3 regions of the Caballeronia sp. AZ1_KS37 genome follow, and region 1 is predicted to be linked to each of the others. Evidence: predicted binding sites of a transcription regulator. Region 1 holds the regulator's gene; each other region holds the start of a gene.
What was found. The regulator FliA, encoded in region 1, starts transcription of late flagellar genes. The targets are predictions, from matches to a motif close to CTAAAGTTTNNNNNNNNNNNGCCGNTA.

Region 1 (3,963 bases):
CCGAGCCGGAAGCTCGCGCAGAAGACGACACGCCGCCGACGATGGCCGATTCCAATCCGTGGCTGATCGAGCATGCGAAGCGCATCGCGCAGCAGGCGTCGATGCCGTCGAACCGTCCGCTGACCGCGTCGGCTGCGATCGCACGCGGCATGGGCGTGCCGGTCCCGGTGACTGCGCAAGAGACGCGCGTCGAAAAGACGGCGGACTCGGCCCGCTACGCCATGCGTCAGCAAACGAAGCGCGCGGAAGCCGCCGTCGAGCCGAAGGTCCAAACGCCCGACTGGGCACGCGAAGCCGCGCAAATCGCCGCGCGCCGCGCCGCGCAGAAGATCAACGCGAGCGCGCCGCACGCCGAAGCAGCCGAGGCGAACGCCGCGCCGGCATCGAAGGAACACGCATTCGATGGCTTGCCCGCGAACGCGGCGGCCGTCGTCACCGAAGCGATCCGCACGCGCATGGAGCAGGTCGTCAACGAAACGGTGATGAACGAGCTTTCGTCGATGCGCTCGATGATGGAAGAGCACTTCTCCGGTCTCATGTGGGGCGAGCGCCAGCGCCGCAACCCGACGGGCGGCGCGCTCACGAAGCGTTTGTTCGCCGCCGGTTTCTCGGCGCAGCTCGTCCGCATGATGGTGGACAACATGCCGGAACTCGAGAGCGTCGAAGGCGCGCTCGAGTGGGTGCAGCAGGTGCTCGAATCGAACATTCCGGTGATGGACAGCGAAGACGCGCTGATGGAACGCGGCGGCGTGTTCGCACTGATGGGCCCGACTGGCGTCGGCAAGACGACCACGACGGCCAAGCTTGCCGCGCGCTGCGTGATGCGCTTCGGCGCAAGCAAGGTCGCGCTGCTCACGACCGACAGCTACCGTATCGGCGCGCACGAGCAACTGCGCATTTTCGGCAAGATTCTCGGTGTGTCGGTTCACGCGGTGAAGGACGGCGCGGACCTGCAACTCGCGCTTTCGGAACTCCGCAACAAACATATCGTGCTGATCGACACGATCGGCATGAGCCAGCGCGATCGCATGGTCTCGGATCAGATCGCGATGCTGTGCGGCGCGGGTCATCCGGTGCAGCGCATCCTGCTGCTCAACGCGACGAGCCACGGCGACACGCTCAACGAAGTCGTGCAGGCCTACAAGAGCGCGGCGGACCAGCCGCCGCTCGCGGGCTGCATCCTGACCAAGCTCGACGAAGCGACGAATCTCGGCGGCGTGCTCGATACGGTCATCCGCTACAAGCTGCCGGTGCATTACGTGTCGACCGGTCAGAAAGTGCCGGAGAACCTGTACGTCGCGACCAAGCGGTTTCTCATCAAGAGCGCGTTCTGCATCCCGCGCGACAACTCGCCCTTCGTGCCGCAAGACGAAGAAACGCCTGCGCTGCTGTCCGCGTTGTCCGCGCGCGCCACGACCGAACTGCATGAGGTGCACTTTGGATAAGTTCGTGCTCGACCAGGCGGAAGGCCTGCGACGGCTCCTTACGCGCGCCGGTTCGCGCGTGGTGGCGGTCGCGGGCGCACCGGCGGGCATCGGATGCACGTCGGCGGTGGTGAATCTCGGCGCGGCGCTTTCCATCCACGGCAAGGACGTGCTCGTGATCGACGAGCACCGCAACGCGGGATCGGTGAGCCGTCTCGTGGGCACCGAAGACGCGGGCGCGCTCGCCTCGGTGATGTCGGGCCGGCGCATGCTCGGCGATGCCGTCGAGCGCACGCCGTTCGGCTTCTCGCTGATGGCCGCGCCGCGCGACGAACGCATCGTTCACGATGCCGCGCAATGCCGCGCGCTGCTCGACGGTCCGGCGGACATCGTGCTGATCGATGCGCAACTCGATCGCCACGGCGCGCTGTCGACGCTCGCGGCGCAGGCGCATGACTTTCTTATTGTGACGCGGGTAGCCGCGTCGGCGATCACCGAGGCGTATGCGTGCATGAAACGACTGCACTACGCCCATGCGATCGGCCAGTTCCGCGTGCTCGTCAATCACGTGCAGAACCCGGCCGACGCGGCGGTCGCGTTCGACAACCTGTCGGGCGTCGCGAGCCGGTATCTGGCCGTGTCGCTCGTGCAGGCGGGATATGTGTCCGAGGATGCGCGCGTCGCTCGGGCGATGGAACTCTCACGCTGCGCAGTCGAAGCGTTCCCGGCCACGGCCGCGGCGCGCGACTACCGCGCAATCGCGGCGGAGCTCCTGCACTGGCCGATGCGCCCCGCGCCTTATATGCGCGATGCGGGCGGCCAGGCCGACGCGCGAAATCCGGTTAGCGACTCTGTACAGGGCGCGCGGGAGGCGTCGCATCGTGCGGCTGCGCTTCACGACTTTGCATTGAGCAGCACGGCGTCGATGTGATCAAGATAGGTGACCAAGATGTATAACGCCCAAGGCAAACTCTCACAGTCGGAAGTGCTGACGAAATACGCACCGCTCGTTCGACGGCTGGGGCTCCAACTCGTCGCCAAGATGCCGGCGAGCGTCGATCTCGACGATCTCATTCAGGCCGGCATGATCGGCCTGCTGGACGCGGCGAGCCGCTACAAGGAAGATCAGGGCGCGCAGTTCGAAACATATGCGAGCCAGCGCATCCGCGGCGCGATGCTGGATGAGCTCCGCGCGAACGACTGGCTGCCGCGCAGCATGCGCAAGACGTCGCGCGAAGTGGAATCGGCGGTGCACAAGGTCGAGCAGAACCTCGGCCGCGCGGCGAGCGAGCAGGAAATCGCCGAACACATGAAGATGCCGCTCGACGAATATCAGTCGATGCTTCAGGACCTGCACGGCAGCCAGCTGATCTATTACGAAGACTTCGATCGCTCCGCCGACGACGAGCCGTTCCTCGACCGCTATTGCGTCGATCGTTCGGATCCGCTGTCCGCGCTGCTCGACGACAGCCTTCGCGGCGCGCTGATCGAAGCCATCGACAAGCTGCCCGAGCGCGAGAAGCTCCTGATGAGCCTCTATTACGAACGCGGCCTGAACCTGCGCGAAATCGGCGCGGTGATGGAAGTGAGCGAGTCGCGCGTGTGTCAGTTGCACAGCCAGGCGGTCGCGCGTCTGCGCACGAAGCTGCGCGAGCAGGCGTGGACGAGCGTCGAGGCCTGACGTTCTCTAGCTGATCTCGAAGTCCCGCGTCTCGGCGAAGACCGTTTTCCCTTCGCCGAGACTTTTCGCGCGGTACATCGCGCGGTCGGCGGCGCGCAGCACGGCGGTCATGCCGGTTTGATGCGCGGACGCCGCGCTCGAAAGCAGGCATGCGCCGATGCTCGCCGATACCGACACCGGCCGCTCCTGCACCGACGTAATTTCGCCGAGCGCCGAATGGATGTTGTCGGCCACCGACAACACGGCGTCGCGGTCGCGCATCTGATGCGCGAGCACGACGAACTCGTCGCCGCCCAGACGCGCGATGGTGTCCGACTTGCGCATGCGCTTCGCGAGCGAGTCCGCGAAGGCTTGCAGCAGCAGATCGCCGACGGCGTGACCGTAGGTATCGTTCACTTCCTTGAAGCCGTCGAGATCGATCAGAAGGAGCGCGGTGGCGTGATCGCCATTGGCTTCGGGCGCGTTCATCGCGCGATCGACGACTCTTTCCAGCGCGTACCGGTTCGACAGACCCGTGAGCGGATCGGTCGATGCCTGACGCGCTAGATCGCGATTCGCGTTGCCGAGCCGATCGACGAGCACGCTCAGATACACCGATGCGCCGAGTACGCTCAGCGCGAGCCCGATCGCGGCGGGAAGATTCTCGTGCCACCACGGCTGCCAGACGGCCATCGCCGTGACGATGATGAGCGCCGTCGCGCACGATACGGCGAGCGTGCGCTTGCCGTATCGGCATCCCGAACCGATCAGAAACCAGAACATCACCCAGAGAAGCGACAGCGCCGTTGCGCCGCCCGCGGCGAGCGCGAGCCCGAGGATCGTCTGATCGGCGATGGTCGTGACGGTCAGGCGTGCAAC
Region 2 (3,963 bases), on a different contig from region 1:
TCTTAAAACGGCCGCGTGATATTGCAGGTGCTGTGATGTTGAGCCCTATTACGATGTTGAGCCCGAAGGACATTTACGAGCGCGTCAGCGAGCACTTGCTGACGCAGCGCGCGGTCTCGGAAGACGACAACGGTTCGTGCAGGCTTCGCAGTCCGGAAGGCCGCAAGTGCGCGATCGGGTCGCTCGTGCGCGACGATGTGTACGAGCCGGAGCTGGAAGGCGTCGGCATTTCCTACTATCGGCATGCGCGGGACGGCGGTCTGCTGCGGGCGCTCTACGCATCGAACGTGAATGCCTACGATCCGAACATCATCGATCTGCTGATCGAGCTGGAGGAAGTTCACGACTACGCCGAAATCGAAGAGTGGCCGGCGTTGCTCGCGGCGCTTGGCAGGCGTCACGCGTTCGTCTGAACGCCCTCGCTAAAAAAGGCAATAGAAACGAAAACGGCGGTGCGCCCTTACGGGTCGCACCGCCGTTTTGCCGTTCGGCGCGAGGATCCGAAAACCCTCGCCCGAACAAGACGCTTAGTGCATCTTCTTCGGCAGCATCTGGCTGCGCAGGCGCTTGCGCAGGCGCGCGACAGCGGCGGCCTTCTTGCGCTTGCGCTCGGTGGTCGGCTTTTCGTACGACTGGCGCTCGCGCAGTTCGGCGATCAAGCCATTGCGCTCGATGGTGCGGCGGAAACGCCGAATCGCGACATCGAACGGCTCGTTTTCTTTGAGGACGATAGTGGTCATGTAAATCCTGGTTTGCTAAACGTATTTTCAAGCGCGCGACGACTGCGAGTTGCCGCGCCCCGGCACTCCGATCGTCCGCCGGACGTGAGAACGGCGCGACGGACACGAGCAAAGCGGCCACGGAGGCCGGAAAAGAGAGCGTTGAGATTCAGCCGCGGAAGCGGCAGGCGCTTTCGAAAGAACCACACGAAGGCGCGTTTCAGAGCCGTTCGCCGCTGTTGGTTGACGTTGTCATTTTCAGCGGCGAAGGCAGGAAATCGGGCACATTTCTCGATTCGGGCGCGATGTTACCAGAACACCGCGCCATTGCCAACTCCCGCGCGCCGGCCAACTCATTGATGCAACAGAACTATTTCTGCCACGCGCTGGCTTCGTCGAGCAGATGGATATCGTCGGCTGCGAGTTGCAGGCGCGTCGCGGCGGCCAAGCTCTCCAGTTGCGCGACCGACGTGGCGCTGGCGATCGGCGCCGTCACGCTCGGGCGCGCGATCATCCACGCGAGCGCGACCGTCGCGGGCGTCGTGTCGTTGCGTTTCGCGACTTCGTCGAGCGCGTCGAGAATCTCGAGGCCGCGCGGCGTCAGATACTTTTCGACGCGCGAGCCGCGCGCCTTGTGCTGCGTGTCCGCCTTCGACCGATATTTGCCCGACAGAAAGCCGCTCGCGAGCGCGTAATACGGCACGACGGCGATCTTGTGCTGTTCTGCCACCGGTTCGAGACCGGTCTCGTAGCCCTCGCGGTCGTAGAGGTTGTATTCGGGTTGCAGAATCTGATACGCCGGCAAGCCCGAATCCTTCGCGACTTTCAACGCCTCTTCGAGCCGCTCGCCCGTGTAGTTCGACGCGCCGATCACCCGCACCTTCCCCGCCTTGATGAGCGTCTGATACGCGTCGAGGGTTTCGTCGAGCGGCGTGGTTTCGTCGTCGTAATGGGAGAAATAGACGTCGATGTAATCGGTCTTGAGACGCCGCAGCGAATCGTCGACGGCCGCCGCGATGTTCGCCGCCGAGAGCCCGGCGCGCGTGGACAGCTTGCCGACTTTCGTCGCGAGCACGACCTGGTGGCGCTTGCCGCTTTCCCTGAACCACTTGCCGATGATCGTCTCCGATTCGCCGCCCTGATGCCCGTCGACCCAGGCGGAATAGACGTCGGCCGTATCGATGAAATTCAGGCCGTGGTCGACGAACGCGTCGAGGATCGAGAACGACGTGCGCTCGTTGGCAGTCCAGCCGAACACGTTGCCGCCGAAGACGAGCGGCGCAACTTTCAGTTCCGATGTGCCGATATTGCGTGTCTGCATGTGCGCTCCGAATGCGTCTAGAGGGACCAAAAAGCATACGCGCGAAATCGGCGCCTTGCCGGGCAAGGCTTCGCGGCCTCGCAACAGAATTCGTTACACAAATCGTTTGCGCGGGCCTTAAGTTTTTTTCGAGGGGCCCGATAACCACAAGTAGGCGGCCGGCTATCACCGAGCGCAGGACCGCCAGGCAACTTACTCGGTGCTTTAGCCAAAGCCAGATACAGTCTCCCAGGAGAGAACAAAATGATCGGTATCAACAGCAACATCAACTCGCTGGTTGCACAGCAGAACCTCAACGGCACGCAAAGCGCGCTGTCTTCGGCGATCACCCGCCTCTCGTCGGGCAAGCGCATCAACAGCGCTGCTGACGACGCAGCAGGTCTCGCGATCTCGAACCGGATGCAAACGCAGATCAACGGCCTGAACCAGGGCGTTTCGAATGCGAACGACGGTGTGTCGATTGCCCAGACGGCTTCGAGCGCGCTTTCGTCGATGACCTCCAGCCTGCAGCGTATCCGTACGCTGGCCGTGCAAGCCGCGAGCGGCTCGCTCTCGTCGAGCGACCAGGCTTCGCTGCAGAAGGAAGTTTCGCAGCAGATCGCCGAAGTGAACCGTATCGCTTCGCAAACGACGTACAACGGCCGCAACATTCTTGACGGTTCGGCTGGCAGCCTGAGCTTCCAGGTCGGCGCGAACGTCGGTCAGACGATCAATCTGGACCTGAGCCAAGACATGGGCGCGAACTCGCTCGGCGGCGGCATGGTGCAGAAGGGCAACACGCTCGGCACGTTCTCGAACCTGTCGCTGTCGTCGAGCGGCGCCTACGCCTCTTCCGGCGCGACGATCACCTCGATCAACGTGCTGTCGGACGGCAAGGGCGGCTTCTCGTTCACCGACCAGAACAACGTCGCGCTGAGCTCGACGGCCGTCACGGCCATCTTCGGCTCGGGCACCGCAGGCACGGGCACGGCTGCAGCACCGCACGAAAACACGCTGACGTTCAGCACGAGCATTGCCGGTTCGATGGGCGCATCCGTGAGCTCCGCGATCACCACCCTCAACGCGTCGATCAACAAGATCAACAAGCCGGACACGGTCGCGAACCTCGACATCAGCACCACGACGGGCGCCAACGTCGCGCTGGTCTCGATCGACAACGCACTGCAGACGCTGAACAACGTGCAGGCAACGCTGGGTGCAGCCCAGAACCGTCTGAGCGCAATCGCTTCGTCGCAGCAAGCTGAATCGACCGACCTGTCGTCGGCTCAGTCGCAGATCACCGACGCGAACTTCGCGCAGGAAACGGCGAACCTCAGCAAGGCTCAAGTGCTGCAACAGGCTGGTATCTCGGTGCTCGCGCAAGCGAACTCCCTGCCGCAGCAAGTTCTGAAGCTCCTCGGCTAAGCGGTACGCCAAGGTAGCACCCGACGCCGGATCTTCATCCCGAAGATCCGGCGTCGGGCCGTCCCGGCGACGAAACCACGTTTCGATCTCTTGCGTGTGCGCCCGCGTTCACGAGCGCACACGCAAGAGTTTGTTTCCCGCAACGAGCAGTTGACTGCGATCACGCGCAATCAGGCGACAGCGCGATACACGGAGTTACCCGATGTCCACGATCAGTACGGCCACCACGGCGGCGACCGCCGCGCAGACCCAGGCGTCCGCGAACGCGGCGCTTGCCGAAGCAGCGCAATCCATCATCAGCGGCGCGACGGGCAACTCGTCGATGGACGTCAACGCGCTCGTTACCGCGATGGTCAACGCGAAAACGGCCGGCCAGAGCGCATCGCTCGCCGCCGCGCAATCGAACGACAACACGAAGCTCTCGGCGATCGGCACGCTGTCGTCGGCGCTCTCGACGCTGCAAACTACGATGACGAGCCTGACCGACGGCTCGCTGATGTCGACCTTCACGACCAACGT
Region 3 (3,963 bases), on a different contig from region 1:
CGCGACGGTGCGCAACATCCTCGATTTTCCCGGCCACTTCGATCCGCCCGCCGCGACCGTCACGCTCGACCGCAACTATCGTTCGACCTTGCCGATTCTCGAAGCGTCGAACGCGGTGATCGGCCTCGCGACCGAGCGCTACACGAAGAATCTGTGGACCGACAAGGCATCGGCGCAAAAGCCGCGCGTCGTTGCCGTCGCCGATGAAGCCGATCAGGCGCGCTATGTCGTCGAAAAAGTGCTCGAAGCGCGCGAAGGCGGCATGAAGCTCAAGGCGCAGGCGGTGCTGTTTCGTGCCGCGCATCACAGCGCGGCGCTCGAAATCGAATTGACGCGCCGGAACATTCCGTTCGTGAAGTTCGGCGGACTGAAGTTTCTCGATTCCGTTCATGTCAAGGACGTGCTCGCGGTGTTGCGCTGGGCCGAGAATCCGCGCGATCGCGTCGCGGGCTTTCGCGTCGCGCAGTTGTTGCCGGGCGTCGGACCGGCGATCGCCGGGCGCCTGCTCGACAGCGTGAGCGCGCCGGACGCGGTGGCGTCGAATGCGATCGCCGCGTTTCAGGCGCCCGCGCGCGCGTCGGAGGACTGGCCGCGTTTCGTCGGCCTGATGGCGAAGCTCTGCGGCCGCGACTCCGGCTGGCCCGCCGAGTTCGAAATGATCCGGCGTTGGTACGAGCCGCATCTGGAACGCAATCACGAGGACGCGGCGATCCGCATCGGCGACGTGTTGCAGATGGAAAGCATCGCGGCGACGTATCCCACGCGCGAGCGCTTTCTCACCGAACTGACGCTCGATCCGCCCGACGCGACCAGCGACGAATCCGGCGTGCCGCTGCTCGACGAAGACTATCTGATTCTCTCGACGATCCATTCGGCGAAGGGCCAGGAATGGCGCAACGTGTTCGTGCTGAACGGCGTCGACGGCTGCATTCCGTCCGATCTCGGCACGGGCAGCGACGAAGAACTCGACGAGGAACGGCGGCTGTTATACGTCGCGATGACGCGCGCGAAGGAAGACCTGCACATCATCACGCCGCAGCGCTTCTACGTGTACAACCAGACGCATCTCGGCGACCGTCACGTATGGGCGCAGCGCACGCGTTTCATTCCGCCGCATCTGATGCAGAACTTCGAAGCGGCCGCGTGGCCGCCCGTCATCGCGCCCGCTGCGCCGACGGCGGCGGGGCTGGCTGCGGCCGCGAAAGCGAAGATCGATATCGCGGCGCGCCTAAAGGGAATGTGGGACTGACCTGAATCTCAGCGCTGCGCGCGCGATGCACGCGGCGCGCGCGGCGACGGCGAGAAGATGCTGCGCAGCCATGCTGCGAAGCGTGTGTAGCCGTCGTAAGGCTCTTCGACGAAAAGCTCGGGCCGCAGCGAGCGCAGATATTCCAGCACTTGCTGCGCTTCCTGCTTCTGGATCGAGCCATAGAAGATGCCGAGCCGCAGCAGGCAGCGCAGTTCGCCGAGCTTCTCGCGCGCGGTCGAACCGATGCTCGTCTCCACCGAAATCTTGGTTTCATACACGCGCTGACGTAGCGAATCGGCGAGACGCCATGCGGGCGTCTGCATCTTTTCCTCGACTTCGCGAATATCCGCCGCCGCCGATTTGATCTGCGAGGCGAGCATGTCGACTTGCGATACGTCGCCGTCCGCTTCGGTGACGATCGCCGTCGCCCACGCGCGCGATGCCTTGACGAGATCCTCGGCGGTCCAGTCCGCGCGGATCGCGAACGCGAAGCCGTGCTCGGCCGCCTGCCGGATCAGGATCTCGACGACATCCGGAAACTCCTTGTCGAGCGCGCGCTTCGCCCACGCGTACTGGCCGTGCGTGAGCATGCGCTGCACCGCCTGCTCGGTGAGCGGCGTGTTGTTGTCCAGGAGCTTCGCGCGCAGGAAGTCCTCGAACGAAGGCGTGACGAATTGCGGATCCAGCTTCAGCGACAGACGCGTGAACGCTTCGAAATCGCGCTGCAGCGAAGCGATGGTCTCGTCGCGTAACGATAAGGTGATTTGACGCATGTTGGTTCCCGGTTCCGCCTTCGGTCTCCGAAGGCGGGAAAAGCTGTCGGCGCCGCGTCTCAGGCGGAGTCCATTCGTTTCTGTTATCGGCGCGCGCTTCGGGAACTTGAGGATTCTTCGATGCTCTTTGAAAGCCGTTTAACGGCTGATGGAGAGAAAACGTTTAGCGCAGCACGGCGAACTGCCACGCGAAAAACACCGCGAGCGACACGGCAATCGTCAAAAGCGGCCGTTTCGTGAACGCGCAAACGATGATCGCGACGATCGCAGCCACGAGCTGCGGATTGCGCCAGGTGATTTCCGCGCCGTTACCGTGCGGCGAGACGGTCATCGGCACGATGATCGCGGTGAGCACCGTCACCGGCACGAACGAAAGCGCGGTGCGGACGATCGGCGGAAAGGGCAGGCGTTCGCCCAGCACGAACACGGCGGCGCGGATCGCAAACGTAACGGCCGCCATGCCGAAGATCAGCGTGACGTAGTTCATTGCGTGCGCTCCTTCGCGTTCTTCAGACGATGTTTCGCGTGGCCCTTCGCTTGCGGACGGTTTTCCATCAGCGTGAGCACCATGCCGACGGCCACGCCGACGAACACCGCCGCGAGCAGGCCGAGCTTGTACGGCCAGCCTTGCCACGCGAACGACAGCACGCCCGATGCGAGCGCCGCCGCGACGAAACGCACGGCGACGAGCTGCGGCACGACGATCGCGATGAACGTCGCGACCATCGCGAAGTCGAGCCCGAGCGATTTCAGTCCGGGAAACGCGGCGCCGAACAGGAGGCCGAGGAGCGTCCACAACTGCCAGTTCAGATACATCGCGACGCCGGAGCCGAAGAAGTAGTGCGGCCCGATCTCGCCCGGCGCGCGCTTCCGATAGTGCGCGTAGGCGACGGCGAAAACTTCGTCGGTGAGCATGCCCGCGAGCGCCCAGCGCCAGCGGCGCGGCAGATGCGCGACATACGGCGCGAGCGTCGCGGAATAGAGCACATGACGCAGATTGACGACGAGCGTCGTCGCCAGAATGACGGCGAAGCTCGCGTGCGACGCGATCAGGCCGACCGCGATGAACTGCGCCGAGCCCGCGAACACGACGAGCGACATCAACTGGCCGTGCCAGAGCGTGAGCGGACTTGCGGTGACGAGCGTGCCGAAGATCACGCCGAAGGGCGCGGCGCCGATCATCATCGGGATGGTGTCGCGTGCGCCGGCGGCGAATTCGCGCAAAGGTGTTGCTTTCAAGATTTCCTCCTATGGAAGCGAGGATACGCAAAACGTCGATGAGAATGCTTGTACGTTCTTGCGCTTTCCCGAGGCCGGACCGCCTAACGCCAGCGGCCGGGCGGCACGCCGAACGTGCGCTTGAAATGGCGCGTGAAGTGACTCTGATCCGTGAAACCGCTCGCCGCCGCGACATCCGTCACGGATGCGCCCGCGCGCAACGCCGGCAGCGCGCGCACGATCCGCAGCTGATTGCGCCACGCATGCGGCGCAAGACCGGTTTCGCGCGTGAAGAGGCGCGCCGCGTGGAAGGTCGAGAGACCGACCGTCTGCGCGAGTTCGGCGAGCGTGACGGGTTCGAGGAGATCGTCGGCGAGGCGGGATTTCATCGTCGTGACGCGGTGCGCGTCGGCGGCGAGCGGCGCGATGCGCGGACGTTCGAGCGCGTGGCGTCCGAGCAGCGTCGTCACTGCATCGACGAGCGCCAGTTCCGCGGCGAGCGGGTCGGCGCCGTTTTCCAGCAGGCGATGCGCGATCTGCAAACGCCGCGCGAGATCGGGATCGCGGATGATTTCATCCGGAAACCACGGCGACGATTCCGGCCGCCCCGACAGGTCGCGCGCGAGCGTTTCGACGAACGGCACCGGCAGATAGAACACGCGATAGCGCCAGCCCGCATCGACGGCCCGCGCGCCGGTATGCACTTCGCCGGGATTGATCACC

Region 2: NCS00_RS01140 (flagellin) is a predicted target of FliA. The motif match lies at 2,157-2,183, and genes of this name have one in related genera.
Region 3: NCS00_RS10320 (DUF4088 family protein) is a predicted target of FliA. The motif match lies at 2,107-2,133, and genes of this name have one in related genera.

The regions. Positions count from the first base shown of each region.
Region 1 is NZ_JALQDP010000024.1:148,244-152,206, reverse strand. It holds gene flhF (flagellar biosynthesis GTPase FlhF) at 1-1,445, shown strand, start outside; gene NCS00_RS13970 (MinD/ParA family ATP-binding protein) at 1,438-2,355, shown strand; gene NCS00_RS13965 (RNA polymerase sigma factor FliA) at 2,374-3,105, shown strand; gene NCS00_RS13960 (GGDEF domain-containing protein) at 3,112-3,963, opposite strand, start outside.
Region 2 is NZ_JALQDP010000001.1:243,502-247,464, reverse strand. It holds gene NCS00_RS01160 (hypothetical protein) at 1-19, shown strand, start outside; gene NCS00_RS01155 (hypothetical protein) at 36-413, shown strand; gene rpsU (30S ribosomal protein S21) at 528-740, opposite strand; gene NCS00_RS01145 (aldo/keto reductase) at 1,090-2,040, opposite strand; gene NCS00_RS01140 (flagellin) at 2,284-3,444, shown strand; gene fliD (flagellar filament capping protein FliD) at 3,647-3,963, shown strand, end outside.
Region 3 is NZ_JALQDP010000013.1:87,410-91,372, reverse strand. It holds gene NCS00_RS10325 (ATP-dependent helicase) at 1-1,249, shown strand, start outside; gene NCS00_RS10320 (DUF4088 family protein) at 1,258-2,022, opposite strand; gene NCS00_RS10315 (AzlD domain-containing protein) at 2,186-2,509, opposite strand; gene NCS00_RS10310 (AzlC family ABC transporter permease) at 2,506-3,207, opposite strand; gene NCS00_RS10305 (helix-turn-helix transcriptional regulator) at 3,345-3,963, opposite strand, start outside.